One region of the Buttiauxella gaviniae genome, then DNA from elsewhere that is predicted to be linked to it. Evidence: predicted binding sites of a transcription regulator. Region 1 holds the regulator's gene; each other region holds the start of a gene.
What was found. The regulator CRP, encoded in region 1, controls carbon source genes, mostly activating them, when cyclic AMP is high. The targets are predictions, from matches to a motif close to ATGTGANNNNNNTCACAT.

Region 2: a site for CRP is predicted at 2,160-2,177, ahead of AB1E22_RS08470 (glutathione S-transferase). Genes of this name have one in related genera too.
Region 3: a site for CRP is predicted at 2,866-2,883, ahead of AB1E22_RS20425 (PhzF family phenazine biosynthesis protein). Genes of this name have one in related genera too.

The regions. Positions count from the first base shown of each region.
Region 1 covers NZ_JBFMVT010000002.1:1,535,912-1,540,581, forward strand. Annotated here, with positions in the region: gene AB1E22_RS07820 (phosphoribulokinase) at 1-731, shown strand, start outside; gene AB1E22_RS07825 (OsmC family protein) at 753-1,157, opposite strand; gene crp (cAMP-activated global transcriptional regulator CRP) at 1,472-2,104, shown strand; gene AB1E22_RS07835 (YccS/YhfK family putative transporter) at 2,293-4,377, shown strand; gene argD (bifunctional acetylornithine/succinyldiaminopimelate transaminase) at 4,475-4,670, opposite strand, start outside.
Region 2 covers NZ_JBFMVT010000002.1:1,673,036-1,677,705, reverse strand. Annotated here, with positions in the region: gene selA (L-seryl-tRNA(Sec) selenium transferase) at 1-1,188, opposite strand, end outside; gene AB1E22_RS08470 (glutathione S-transferase) at 1,380-1,988, opposite strand; gene AB1E22_RS08465 (PTS mannitol transporter subunit IICBA) at 2,480-4,399, shown strand; gene mtlD (mannitol-1-phosphate 5-dehydrogenase) at 4,581-4,670, shown strand, end outside.
Region 3 covers NZ_JBFMVT010000002.1:4,321,469-4,326,138, reverse strand. Annotated here, with positions in the region: gene marA (MDR efflux pump AcrAB transcriptional activator MarA) at 1-211, opposite strand, end outside; gene marR (multiple antibiotic resistance transcriptional regulator MarR) at 233-667, opposite strand; gene AB1E22_RS20435 (MarC family NAAT transporter) at 874-1,545, shown strand; gene AB1E22_RS20430 (sugar transporter) at 1,590-2,783, opposite strand; gene AB1E22_RS20425 (PhzF family phenazine biosynthesis protein) at 2,953-3,750, shown strand; gene ptrR (putrescine utilization regulator PtrR) at 3,747-4,607, opposite strand.

The DNA.
Region 1 (4,670 bases):
AAATGGATATGGCGATTCGTAAAGCCCGCGACCTGGGGCGCCATATCAGTTACTTCGGCCCGGAAGCCAACGACTTCGGTTTACTTGAGCAAACGTTCATTGAATACGGGAAAAGCGGGCAAGGTAAATCGCGCAAGTATCTGCATACTTATGATGAAGCCGTTCCCTGGAACCAAATCCCCGGCACCTTTACGCCGTGGCAGCCCCTCCCTGAACCTACCGATGTGCTGTTTTATGAAGGTTTGCATGGCGGAGTGGTAACGCCTCAGCACGACGTGGCCAATGCCGTCGATTTACTGGTAGGCGTGGTGCCGATCGTAAACCTGGAGTGGATACAAAAACTGGTGCGTGACACCAGCGAGCGTGGGCATTCTCGAGAAGCGGTAATGGACTCCGTAGTACGCTCGATGGACGATTACATCAACTACATCACCCCGCAGTTTTCCCGCACGCATATAAACTTCCAGCGCGTTCCAACGGTTGATACCTCTAACCCATTTGCAGCTCGTGGCATTCCATCGCTGGATGAGAGTTTTGTTGTGATTCATTTCCGCGGTCTGGATGACATCGACTTTCCGTATCTGCTCGCTATGTTGCAGGGCTCATTTATTTCACACATCAATACATTAGTGGTGCCGGGCGGCAAAATGGGGCTGGCAATGGAATTGATTATGACGCCGTTGGTTAAGCGTCTGGCAGAAGGTCGAAATATCAATAATCAGGGCGGCTAAGTACCGCCCCGCAATCACCGACTAGCCTTCAATGACTTCATAGCTGTGGGTGATGCTTACTGCTTTCTCCAGCATCAATGCAACAGAGCAGTATTTCTCAGCAGACAAATCCACCGCGCGGGAAACCGCGTTATCTTTCAAATCGATGCCCGTCACGATGAAATGCAGATTGATATGCGTAAACAGACGCGGTGCCTCTTCGCGGCGCTCGGAGGTCAGTTTAACTTCGCAATCCGTCACGTTATAACGACCTTTTTGCAAAATAGAAACCACGTCGATTGCGCTACAGCCCCCCGCGGCCATCAGCACCATTTCCATCGGACTCGGCGCTTTATCGCCAGAATTACCGTCCATCAAAATCTGGTGTCCTGAAGCGGACTCTCCAAGAAAGGTTAACCCTTCAACCCACTTCACACGTGCTTGCATGTTGCTTCCCCCGTTGAAAAAATTACCTTCCAGAGTACGCGGAAGGAGCAAAACTGGCAACGGAAGGCGACCTGCGTCAAGCTGAAACGAGACAATAGGAGACACTTGCCAAAAGCTATGCTAAAACAATCCAGATGCTACATCGATACATTGACGTTATGTATGTATGCAGAGGACATCACTAATTACAGGCAGCAAGAATGACTTGCATGCCATCTCCCCAAGGTGGGGAATATTCTAATACTTGCAACGCCAGACAGGATGTTTAGCGTCTTGTCGTTGGTAGCCAGTTATAAAACAGAGGATAACCGCGCATGGTGCTTGGCAAACCGCAAACAGACCCGACTCTCGAATGGTTCTTGTCTCATTGCCATATTCATAAGTATCCATCGAAGAGCACACTGATTCACCAGGGTGAAAAAGCAGAGACGCTGTATTACATCGTCAAGGGCTCTGTGGCTGTTCTGATTAAAGATGAAGAGGGCAAGGAGATGATCCTCTCTTATCTGAATCAGGGCGATTTCATCGGCGAGTTAGGGCTGTTCGAAGAAGGTCAGGAGCGTAGTGCCTGGGTTCGTGCTAAGAGCGCTTGTGAAGTGGCTGAAATTTCATATAAAAAATTCCGCCAGCTGATTCAGGTCAACCCAGACATTCTGATGCGCCTGTCTTCGCAGATGGCACGCCGTCTGCAAGTGACATCTGAGAAAGTCGGTAATCTGGCGTTCCTGGATGTGACGGGCCGTATCGCGCAGACACTGCTGAACCTCGCAAAACAACCTGATGCAATGACCCACCCGGACGGTATGCAGATTAAAATTACCCGTCAGGAAATTGGTCAGATCGTCGGTTGCTCACGTGAGACCGTAGGCCGTATCCTAAAAATGCTGGAAGATCAAAACCTGATCTCCGCTCACGGTAAAACGATCGTCGTTTACGGCACTCGTTAATCTCCTGCTTGAAAAATGGCGTATCGCTTCGGTAATACGCCTTTTTTATTTTTAAAATTCACTTATACCCGAGTAATTGAAGCTGCAGCAAGGCAGCAAGTGAGTTCATCCCGATGAGCTTACTAAAGTAAGTGATTCGGGTGAATGAACGCAGCTAACGCCGCTGCAGCTTCAAGTAAGAAGGGTATATGTGGCGCAGACTGATCTACCATCCCGAAGTCAACTATGCACTGCGACAAACGCTGGTGTTATGTCTTCCCGTGGCGGTAGGTTTGCTCTTTGGCGATTTGCAATCTGGGCTGCTTTTCTCGTTAGTCCCCGCCTGCTGTAATATTGCCGGTCTGGATACACCCCATAAACGCTTCTTCAAACGCCTGATTATTGGCGGCAGCCTTTTTGCTTTCAGCAGTTTGATCATGCAGCTTTTACTGCTGTATACCGCCGTACCGCTGCCTCTGATTCTTATGGTGATGGCGCTCCTGTTGGGCGTCACGGCTGAAATCAGTGCGCTTCACGCACGTCTGCTTCCCGCCTCGCTGATTGCCGCTATCTTTACCCTCAGCATGGCCGGGAACATGCCAATCTGGAAGCCGATGCTGCTGTATGTCTCCGGCACAATTTGGTACGGCGTATTTAACTGGGTTTGGTTCTGGATGTGGCGCGAACAGCCACTGCGGGAATCGCTTAGCCTGCTCTATCGCCAGCTTGCGGATTATTGCGAAGCCAAATACGGCATGCTAACTCAGCACACCGATCCTGAAAAAACACTCCCGCCCTTACTGGCTCGCCAACAAAAAGCGGTCGACCTCATCACCGTGTGCTATCAACAACTGCACATGCTGGCGGCGAATCAGCAAAATGGTTACAAGCGTTTGTTACGCGCCTTTCAGGTGGCTTTGGATTTACAAGAACACATCTCCGTGAGTCTGCACCAACCTTCCGAAGTACAAAAGCTGGTTGAAAAAAGCCACGCCGAAGCGGTAATTCGCTGGAATGCACAGACTACTGCCGCACGTTTACGTGTGCTGGCTGATGACATTCTTTACCATCGTTTTCCCCGCCGCTTCACAATGGAAAAACAGATTGATGCGCTTGAGAAAATCGCCCGTCAGAATCCAGACAACCCAGTTGGGCAATTTTGTCATTATCACTTCAGCCGTATCGCGCGCGTGCTGCGGACTCAACGCCCGCTCTATATCCGTGATTTGATGGAAGACAGGCAGCGCCGGTTGCCATTGTGGGCCGCACTGAAAAGCTATTTGTCTTTGAAATCGGCAGCGCTGCGCAACGCCGCAAGGCTGGGTGTCATGCTCACTATCGCGAGCATTTTGGGCGCGTTCTTACATCTGCCCAAACCTTACTGGATTTTGATGACGGTCATGTTCGTCACGCAAAACGGCTACGGCGCCACACGCGTTCGTATCCTCCACCGTTCGGCGGGCACCATGGCGGGCCTGGCAATCGCCGGTGTGGCGCTACACTTCCATTTCCCACAGAGCATTGCGCTGACGGCGATGCTGGTGATAACCCTGGTCAGCTATTTATTCATTCGTAAAAGCTACGGTTGGGCAACGATTGGCTTCACGGTCACGGCGGTCTACACACTGCAACTGATCACCCTGAGCGCCGAGCAGTACATCGTTCCTCGCCTGATAGATACCCTGCTGGGCTGCCTGATTGCCTTCGGTGGCATGTTGTGGCTGTGGCCGCAGTGGCAGAGCGGCTTATTGCGCCAGAACGCCCACGATGCGCTTGAGAAAGACCAGGACGCTATTCGCCTGATCCTGAGTAGCGACCCGGAACCTACGCCTCTCGCCTATCAACGCATGAAAGTAAACCAGGCGCATAACGCCCTGTTTAACTCCCTCAACCAGGCGATGCAAGAGCCCGGCTTTAATTCCGACTATCTGGCCGACATGAAATTGTGGGTCACACACAGTCAGTTTATCGTCGAACACATTAATGCGATGACGACCCTGGCGCGTGAGCACAACATGCTGACGCCGGATTTAGCCCAGCGCTATTTGCAGTCGTGTGAAATTGCACTGCAACGCTGTCAGCAGCGGCTGCAATATGATGGGCCGGGGGAAACCAATGACGCCAATATTCTGGATCCGCTGGAAGGGCTACCGAGCGGGCCATTAAGCACGATGGAACAACATTTACAGCGGATATTGGGCCATCTCAGCACCATGCACACCATTTCTTCGGTGGCATGGCGTCAGCGTCCCCATCATGGGATTTGGCTGAACCGCCGCTTAGGCCGGTCGTAAGGTGGAATTGTCGGGTGTCGCGACGCTAATCCGACCTACAACGGCCTTTAGTAGGGTGGATTAGCGTCCAGCACCACCCACCGAATGACGCGAATATTTAACCTTTAACGATACTTGCGACCGCGCTCGCAAAACGCTGCATACCCTCTGCAATATCCGCCTCTTCAACGATAAGCGATGGCGCAAAACGCATCACATCCGGCCCCGCGTTTAGAACCATCACGCCCTCTTGTGCTGCAGCATAAAGGAATTCGCGCGCGCGGCCTTTGTATTGCGGCTTCAGCTCAGCACCA
Region 2 (4,670 bases), 140 kb from region 1:
GCCGCTACCAATTTGTGATAAGCAGGGTTCGACGGACACGGTAAATTGCTCGCCGTATTTCTCCTGCATCGCAGGTAGTAAACGCCGCGCAAGCTCTGTGATTTCACTGGCATTTCGGGTTAATAAACGCAACGTCGGCAACCTTTCAACCAGCGTTTCAGGGTGTTGATATAAGCGCAGAGTAGCTTCCAGCGCGGCGAGCGTCATTTTATCGGCACGCAGGGCGCGTTTGAGCGGATGGCTTTGAATGCGGGCGATTAGCTCTTTTTTGCCGACGATGATGCCTGCCTGCGGCCCGCCGAGGAGTTTATCTCCGGAGAAGCTCACCAGGCTCACACCCGCCGCAATCAACTGTTGCGGCATAGGTTCTTCTGGCAATCCCCATTGGGTGAGATCGACCAGCGAGCCGCTGCCAAGGTCGGTCACGACAGGAATGTTCAGCTCATTGCCAAGCGCCACCAGTTCGGCTTCATCGACGGCTTTTGTAAAGCCCGCAACCTGATAATTGCTGGTGTGGACTTTCATCAATAGCCCCGTGTTTTCACCCGCAGCCTGACGATAATCTTTCAAGTGGGTGCGGTTGGTGGTACCGACTTCAACTAACTGGCAGCCTGCCTGGCGCATAACATCCGGGATACGGAACGCGCCGCCGATTTCGACTAGCTCACCACGCGAAACCACCACCTCTTCACCGCAGCCGCAGGCGGCTAACATCAACAAAACCGCGGCTGCATTGTTATTGACGATGCAGGCATCTTCCGCGCCGGTCAGCTCGCAGAGCAAATCAGCCAGGGCTTTGTCACGATGCCCGCGCTCCGCCCCCTGTAAATCATATTCCAGCGTAATCGGGCAGCGCATCGCCTGGGTTACGGCGTCAATGGCAGCCTCTGCCTGCAATGCGCGCCCCAGATTGGTATGCAGCACGGTGCCCGTCAGGTTAAATACCGGCTGAAGCGCGCTGCGCTGGTCTGATTCGAGTGTTAACTGCGCCTGTGCCGCCCAATCATCATTCCAGGCGGGAAGCGTGTCTTGCTGACGAATCTGTTCCCGCGCCGTTTCCAGCATTTCTCGTAGGGTACTAACCACCTGAGTGTGGCCGAAGTCGCGTAGCAAAGTGCTGAATGAAGCGTCGCGTAACAGTTTGTCGATGGCAGGAAGCTGGCTGTACAAGTTGCGATGGGTAGTCATGGCAAGCCGCAGAGTGGTGAAATTTAGCGGTAGTTTACAGGGGGAGTTAGCCCCCTGTCATGGCGCTTTCTCATCGTCACATCTTTGAGCATAAGTGCTGGTGATGTTGAGTCGAACTCATTGACCCCAACCCAGCCTCCCCCTTGCCAGGTGGAGGAGCTGACAAGGGGAGATACCGTCTTGCCGGGAGATCATGCTGTTGGCGGTTCGGTGCGAGCAAAACTTTCCCGTTCGAAAAGTTTCTCAACCAGTTTCACCAGATGTGGGCGGTCAACGCACCAGCCAGGAGAGACCCGGCGGAAGTTGATATACCCCACGGCGCAGGCTACGGCGATGGTCGCTACGCTGAGGTTTTCGGCATCCAGTTTTTTATCTGCGGCGTACTGCTCAAGCAAGGTCAGCCCACGAGTGATTTTTTCCCGTTGGCGGAGGAGTTCTGTTTCGGATTGCTGCTCTATCGGGCGTTGGCGTTCGCGTACTGAAACCAGGGCCGCGTCCATAATGCCATCGGCCAAGGCTTCCATCTGGCGCATTTGCAGAGAGCCCAGCGGGTCGCGTGGAATCAGCGCCGGAGCGATATCCAATAATTCGAGGTATTCCGCAATGATCGGTGAATCGAACCAGTATTGGCCATCATCGGTCACGAGCGCCGGGACTTTGCCCAGTGGGTTGAAGTGCGGCGTGGTGCTTTCCGGGATCCACGGGTTGTCGTTTACGAACTCAAATGTGATGCCTTTTTCCAGCAGTATTACGGAAATTTTGCGCACATACGGGCTGGTGTAATTACCGATAAGTTTCATTACATCGTCCATTTTAATCGACAAAATATGAGTATGGTTTAAAAGGCCGAACGTATCAAAAATGAGCGGTGAAAGGTGTGCCGCTGCGCTGTAATTTTCTGACAAATCCAAAATCAAGTTCGGGGTGGGAAATGCCCTGGATCACACTCGGAAAAAATCACGTAAAATTTTTTGTGATTAAAATCACAATCGAGCAACAAATCTCTGATTTGAAATTGTGACGCCAGTCACATAAAGGCTTCATTTAGGCGTAAAAAATGACCGCTGTGTTTTTTTTACACCGCAATTATGTGATCAAGATCTCCTGATCGTGGTGAGTGCTACCCTGCAATAGGTGATGTGTGTCACATAAAATTCCGTCCACTGGACAGCTTCACGATCACGTGCCAGATTCGCCTCACTTAGAGCATCTGGCAGTGCAACCTGCCGCCACGTAAACAATAAACCTCGGGCTAATTTTTAAGCGCGTAAACACAACAAGGGGTGTGCGTATGTCATCCGATATCAAGATCAGAGTGCAAAGCTTTGGTCGCTTCCTGAGCAACATGGTAATGCCAAACATTGGCGCATTTATCGCCTGGGGTATTATCACAGCTTTATTTATTCCAACCGGATGGTTGCCAAACGAGACGTTGGCGAAACTGGTAGGCCCGATGATCACCTACCTGCTGCCATTGCTCATCGGTTATACCGGTGGTCGCTTAATCGGTGGCGATCGTGGTGGTGTAGTAGGTGCCATCACGACGATGGGTGTTATCGTCGGTGCGGATATGCCAATGTTCCTTGGCGCGATGATTGCAGGCCCGCTGGGCGGCTGGGCGATTAAACATTTTGACGCATGGGTTGATGGCAAGATCAAATCCGGCTTTGAAATGCTGGTGAACAACTTCTCCGCTGGCATCATCGGTATGATCCTGGCGATTCTGGCGTTTATGGGTATCGGCCCGGCAGTTGAAGTGCTCTCCAAAGTATTGGCAGCAGGCGTTAACTTCATGGTTGTCCATGACATGCTGCCGCTGGCTTCTATCTTCGTCGAACCGGCGAAAATCCTCTTCCTGAACAACGCCATCAACCACGGTATCTTCTCGCCGCTGGGTATTCAGCAGTCCCACGAACTGGGCAAATCAATCTTCTTCCTGATTGAAGCCAACCCAGGTCCGGGTATGGGCGTGCTGATGGCATATATGTTCTTCGGTCGCGGTAACGCTAAACAGTCTGCGGGCGGCGCGGCAATCATCCACTTCCTGGGTGGTATCCACGAAATTTACTTCCCGTATGTGCTGATGAACCCACGTCTGATTCTGGCCGTTATCCTTGGCGGTATGACTGGCGTGTTCACTCTGACTGTGCTGAACGGCGGCCTGGTTTCCCCGGCATCTCCGGGTTCTATCCTGGCGGTTCTGGCGATGACGCCAAAAGGTGCTTACTTCGCGAACATTGCGGCAATCGTTGCGGCGACAGCGGTATCCTTCGTCGTCTCTGCGATTCTGCTGAAAACCAGCAAAGTTAAAGAAGAAGATGACATCGAAGCAGCGGCTCGCCGTATGGCTGAGATGAAAGCGGAATCCAAAGGGGCGACTGCGCCGCTGGCGGTGGGTGCGGGCCTGTCTAACGACCTGAGCCACGTACGTAAAATCATTGTTGCTTGCGATGCTGGTATGGGCTCAAGTGCGATGGGTGCAGGTGTTCTGCGTAAGAAAGTGAGCGACGCGGGCCTGAAAAATATCTCCGTCACTAACTGCGCAATCAACAGCTTACCGGATGACGTTGACCTGGTTATTACACACCGTGACCTGACCGAGCGCGCTATGCGCCAGGTTCCGCAGGCACAGCATATCTCCCTGACTAACTTCCTCGACAGCAGCTTGTACGCCAATCTGACCGAGCGTCTGGTGGCTTCTCATAACCTGAGCGAGAAAGAAGTGAAGGTGATGACCAGCCTGGAAGACAGCTTCGTGCCAAGCGAAGAAGGGCTGTTCCGTCTGGGTGCAGGTAACGTGTTCCTCGGCCTGACGGCTGCCACCAAAGAAGAAGCGATTCGCTTTGCCGGTGAGCAACTGGTGAACGGGGGCTACGTCCAGCCTGAGTATGTTGACGCGATGTTTGAACGTGAAAAGCTGACCCCAACTTACCTGGGTGAAGGTATCGCGGTTCCACACGGTACCGTTGAAGCGAAAGACCGCGTGCTGAAAACCGGCGTTGTGTTCTGCCAGTACCCACACGGTGTTCACTTCGGTGAAGAAACAGATGATATTGCCCGCCTGGTTATCGGTATTGCCGCTCGCAATAACGAACACATCCAGGTTATCACCAGCCTGACCAACGCGCTGGATGATGAATCCGTGATTGACAGACTGGCGAATACGACCAGCGTTCAGGAAGTTCTCGACCTGCTGGCGGGTAAGAAGTAAGTCTACGGACCGGCGGGTGGCGCTCCCGCTTACCCGCCCTACGTAGGGTGGATAAGCGAAGCGCCATCCACCTGTTTTCCCCCTCTCCCTCAAGGGAGAGGGCTAGGGTGAGGGAGGTCAACACCACAAACCTCCTCACCCCAGCCCTCTCGGGTGATTCAAATTTAAGAAGGTGAACAACATGAAAGCATTACATTTTGGCGCAGGGAATATCGGACGTGGCTTTATCGGCAAACTGCTGGCCGACGCGGGTATTCAACTGACCTTCGCC
Region 3 (4,670 bases), 2.8 Mb from region 1:
TTAGCTTCAGTGCGATCTCAGTCAATTTGCGATTTCGGATGTATTGACCTAATGAATGGCCAGTCTCTTTTTTAAACATCCGTTGCAGGTGCCACTTTGAGTAGCCCGAACGCTGCGAAACCTTCTCAAGAGACAGAGGGTTTTCCAGGTTCTCTTCAATCCAGTCCAAAATGCTTTGAATGGTTATCGCGTCATTGTTCCGTCTGGACATCGTTTCACCTCTTTTCAGGTTTTACGGCAATACCTTCGTCAGCAGTTGATAAAGTGTATTTACTTCATCTGCTGTCAGGTTTTTTGTTAATTCTTGATGCAGTGTCTGCCCCACGAGTTGGTGGCATTTTTCACACAACGTTTTCCCTTGCGGGGTCAGTCGTACCAGCACACCACGTTTGTCGTTGGGATTGGGCAAACGCTCGATCCATCCCTTGCACAACAGGCGGTCCAACATGCGTGTTAAAGCACCAAGATCCACTGATAACGCTCTTTTCAGCTCTACCGGCGGCACACACTCCTCGCAATAAATCGTGCAAAGCACCTTAAATTGCGTGGCGGTAATATCCAGCGGGGAGAGATGATCGTTTAGCAGACGATCCTTATGTTGATTAACCATATGGATCAGTCTTCCGAGCGGAATGACTTCGTTAAACAGATCGCTTGTGTTTTTCACGATTGTTGCCCAGGCAAGTATATTTAATCACGGCAGATATTATTGCCCAGGCAACCATAAGTCAATGTGATGATTTGGTGATGCCACGAATAGCTAAAACGGGTCAATTTTTAACATTGATACAATTCTGCTAACGAAAGGCCGGGGGGTAGGCTGCTATACTTTCAGCGCAAAATATCACCGGAGTTGGGAAATAAGGAAAGAAGATGATGGAATTGGTGAAGGCTATTGGGCTTGGATTAGTGGTGTTGCTGCCGCTGGCGAATCCCTTGACCACGGTAGCGTTGTTCCTCGGGCTTGCCGGAGATATGAACAAAAAAGCGCGGGATAAAACCGCGCTAATGGCGTCAATAAACGTATTTATCATCATGATGGTTGCCTATTACGCCGGGCAGGTAGTGATGAACACCTTTGGTATTTCGATACCCGGTTTACGTATTGCGGGCGGGTTGATCGTCGCGTTTATCGGTTTCCGCATGTTATTCCCGCAGCAAAAGGCACACGAATCACCGGAGGCGCACAGCAAAGCGGAAGAACTGGAGCAAGAGCCTGACACGAATATCGCGTTTGTGCCTCTCGCCATGCCGAGCACGGCGGGGCCTGGCACCATCGCGATGATTATCAGCTCGTCATCAACCATTGAGCACGGCGTGGATTTTGCCAACTGGATTGTTCTGGTGGCACCGCCGATCATTTTTGCTCTGGTAGGGATTATTTTGTGGGTGAGTTTACGCAGTTCCGGCGCCATTATGCGGCTGGTAGGCAAGAGCGGTATTGAAGCGATTTCCCGTTTAATGGGGTTCTTGCTGGTCTGTATGGGCGTGCAATTTATTATTAACGGCGTACTGGAAATTATTACTCAGTTCCCGGCGCATTAAAGAGAAACAGGGCAGCGGTTATCGCCGTTGCCCTGTAAAAACCATTAATGGCTGTGCTGCTCTTCAAGTGACACCGGCCAGCGGCGGAAAATTAACACCGAGCCAACCAGGGCGAACAGCGCGGGAACCGCACCGACCAGCCCGATACTCGACATCTCATAATGCAGGCTGACCTGATTTCCAACCAGTGCACCCGCACCAATCCCGATATTAAAAATCCCCGAGAATAACGACATCGACACATCGGTCGCGTCCGGTGCCAGGGTCAGGACTTTAACCTGCATCCCGAGCGTAATCACCATGATGGCGATGCCCCAGAACAGGCACAGAATCGTCAGATTGACGGTGTTTTGCGCCGCAGGTAACAGTAACGCAAGGCAGAGCACTAACAGGCCGATGGCCCCGCTGACCAGCGTCGAGGCGTATTGGTTGCCCAGCTTGCCGAACATCACGCTGCCGATAATCCCGGCCCCGCCAAGCACCAGCAGCAGGAGCGTTGCCATATTGGCACTCAGCCCCGCAACACTTTGCGCGAACGGTTCAATATAGCTGTAAGCGGTGTAATGCGCGGTGACGACCACGGCGGTCAGGGCATACAGGCAGACCAGCGCCGGGCGGCGAAACAGCAGCGGCAAACTTTTCAACGAACCAGAGTGTTCGCTTGGTAATTTCGGCAGAAGTTTGATCACGCAGAACAGCGTTATGGCGGCGATCACCCCGATGGCGAAGAACGTGGTGCGCCAGCCAAAATACTGCCCAACCACGCGCCCGAGCGGCAAACCCAACACCATCGCAAGCGCAGTACCGGTCGCAATCAAACTCAGCGCCTGGGCTTTTTTCCCGGCCGGAGCCATACGAATTGCCAGAGAAGCCGTGATCGACCAGAAAATCGCGTGGGCAAAAGCGATACCTATCCGGCTGATAACCAGCACGGTAAAGTTCCAGGCCACGAAAGAGAGCACGTGGCTGGCAATAAACAGTATAAAAATGCTGATTAAGAGGCGCTTACGTTCGACCTGGCTGGTCATCAACATAAACGGCAATGACATGAGCGCCACCACCCACGCATAAATCGTCAGCATGATGCCGACCTGCGCGGTTTCCATACCAAAACTGTTCGCGATGTCAGACAGCAAACCGACGGGCACAAATTCCGTGGTATTAAAAATAAAGGCCGCAACCGCGAGCGTAACGACGCGTAGCCACGCCGTTTTGCGTGAGACGTTGTTGATTGTCATAAATAGATAGCTTTCGCGTTGATAGAAAAAGGTTTGGAGAGCAGGCGATCATAAAACCATCAATCCGGCCATACAACCTGTTTTGTGAGATAACTCGCATTTATTTATGCAGGAAATCCTATATCTCATGGCATGGTAGTTTCCATTGACCCCCATACGGTGAAAAGCGATGCAGGAAATTGATTTCTATATGGTAGATGCGTTTACGGACGCCACCTTCGGCGGTAACGCGGCGGCGGTCTGCCCGCTGACGGAATGGTTGCCGGATGAAACGCTCCTGGCCATGACGCGGCAGCATAATCAGTCGGAAACGGCATTTTTTGTGACCACCGATAACGGCTTTGAACTGCGCTGGTTCACTACGCAAGGGGAGATAAATCTCTGCGGCCATGCGACGCTTGCCTCCGCGCATGTGATTTTTGAATATCTCAATTACCCGGAAACCACCATTCACTTCGAGACGCGATTCGTGGGGCCGCTGACCGTGACGCGCAGCGGTGACTGGCTGACGCTCGATTTCCCGGCAGCAGGCAGTGAGCCGGTTGAGCCGCCGCAGGCCTTGCTGGATTCGCTTGGGATTGGTGAGTATCAGGAAGTGCGTTTAGGCCGCAATTATATTGTGGTGCTTGATTCCCAGCAGCAGGTTGAAGCGGTAAAGCCCGATATTCCACTGATGCTCACCCTTAACCAAAAAGTCTGTATCACCGCAAAAGCGGATAGTGACGAGTATGATTTTGTCAGCCGTTTCTTCTCCCCTGCGGCGGCGCTCACCGAAGACCCCGTCACGGGTTCAACGCACACCATGTTGATTCCTTACTGGGCTGAACGGCTGGGTAAAACCCGGCTGAACGCGCGCCAGGTTTCAAAACGCGGCGGGGATTTACGCTGCCAGCTAATGGGCGACAGAGTGCTGATCGCCGGACAGGCAACCACTTATCTGTCCGGCAAAATATTTCTGTGCCGCTAAGACGCCTGTTCGAGTAACCCGATAAACGCCTCCAGTTGTCGGGTTTTGGCCCCGCGCCGCCAGATAAGCCACGTATTCAGGTAGCGCCATTCGGCGGGCAGCGGGGAGAGAGACACCTGGTGGCTACCGGGCATACTTTCCAGCATGCTGCGCGGCATCAGCGCGATGCCCGCTCCGGCTATCACGCACGCCAGCATTCCGTGGTATGACTCCATTTCATGAATTTTCCCCGGTAAAGATTGCCCCGCGTGGAACCAGCTTTCGAAATGTCGACGATAAGAGCAGTTTGCGCGAAACGCATAGAGGTTTGCGCCGCTCACTTCTCTGGCATCCGTAATAACGGCGCGATCGGCGGGGGCGACAATCACCATCTCTTCTTCGTAAACGGCGATGCCCTCTAACGACGGATGCAGTATTGGCCCGTCGACAAACGCGGCTGAGAGTCGGCCATCCAGCACACCGTCAATTTGATCCCCCGATGGACCGGTTGCCAAAGACAGTTGGATTTTGGGGAAGCGTTGGTTAAACATCGCCAGCACGCCAGGAATACGCACGGCGGCGGTGCTCTCCAGCGACCCAAGCGTCAGAGTGCCTTGCGGCTCGTCGCCAGAAACCGCCATCCGCGCTTCATCCACCAGGGCCAGGATCCGCTTGCTGTAACTCAAGAAACTATGCCCAGCCGGGGAGAGGCGTAAACGCTGGTTTTCACGGATAAACAGATCCACGCCGATATCAGCTTCAAGCTGTTTTATCCGCGTGGTGAGATTGGAAGGGACGCGGTGAACCTTTATGGCCGCCGCGCTGATACTGCCGGTTTCCGCCACCGCGTTGAACATTTCAAGCTGCGTGAGATCCATAGGGCTTTCTCGTTTCGTGAATGAATCGCTCATTATTATTCATTTTTCATGATTGTCACGCCG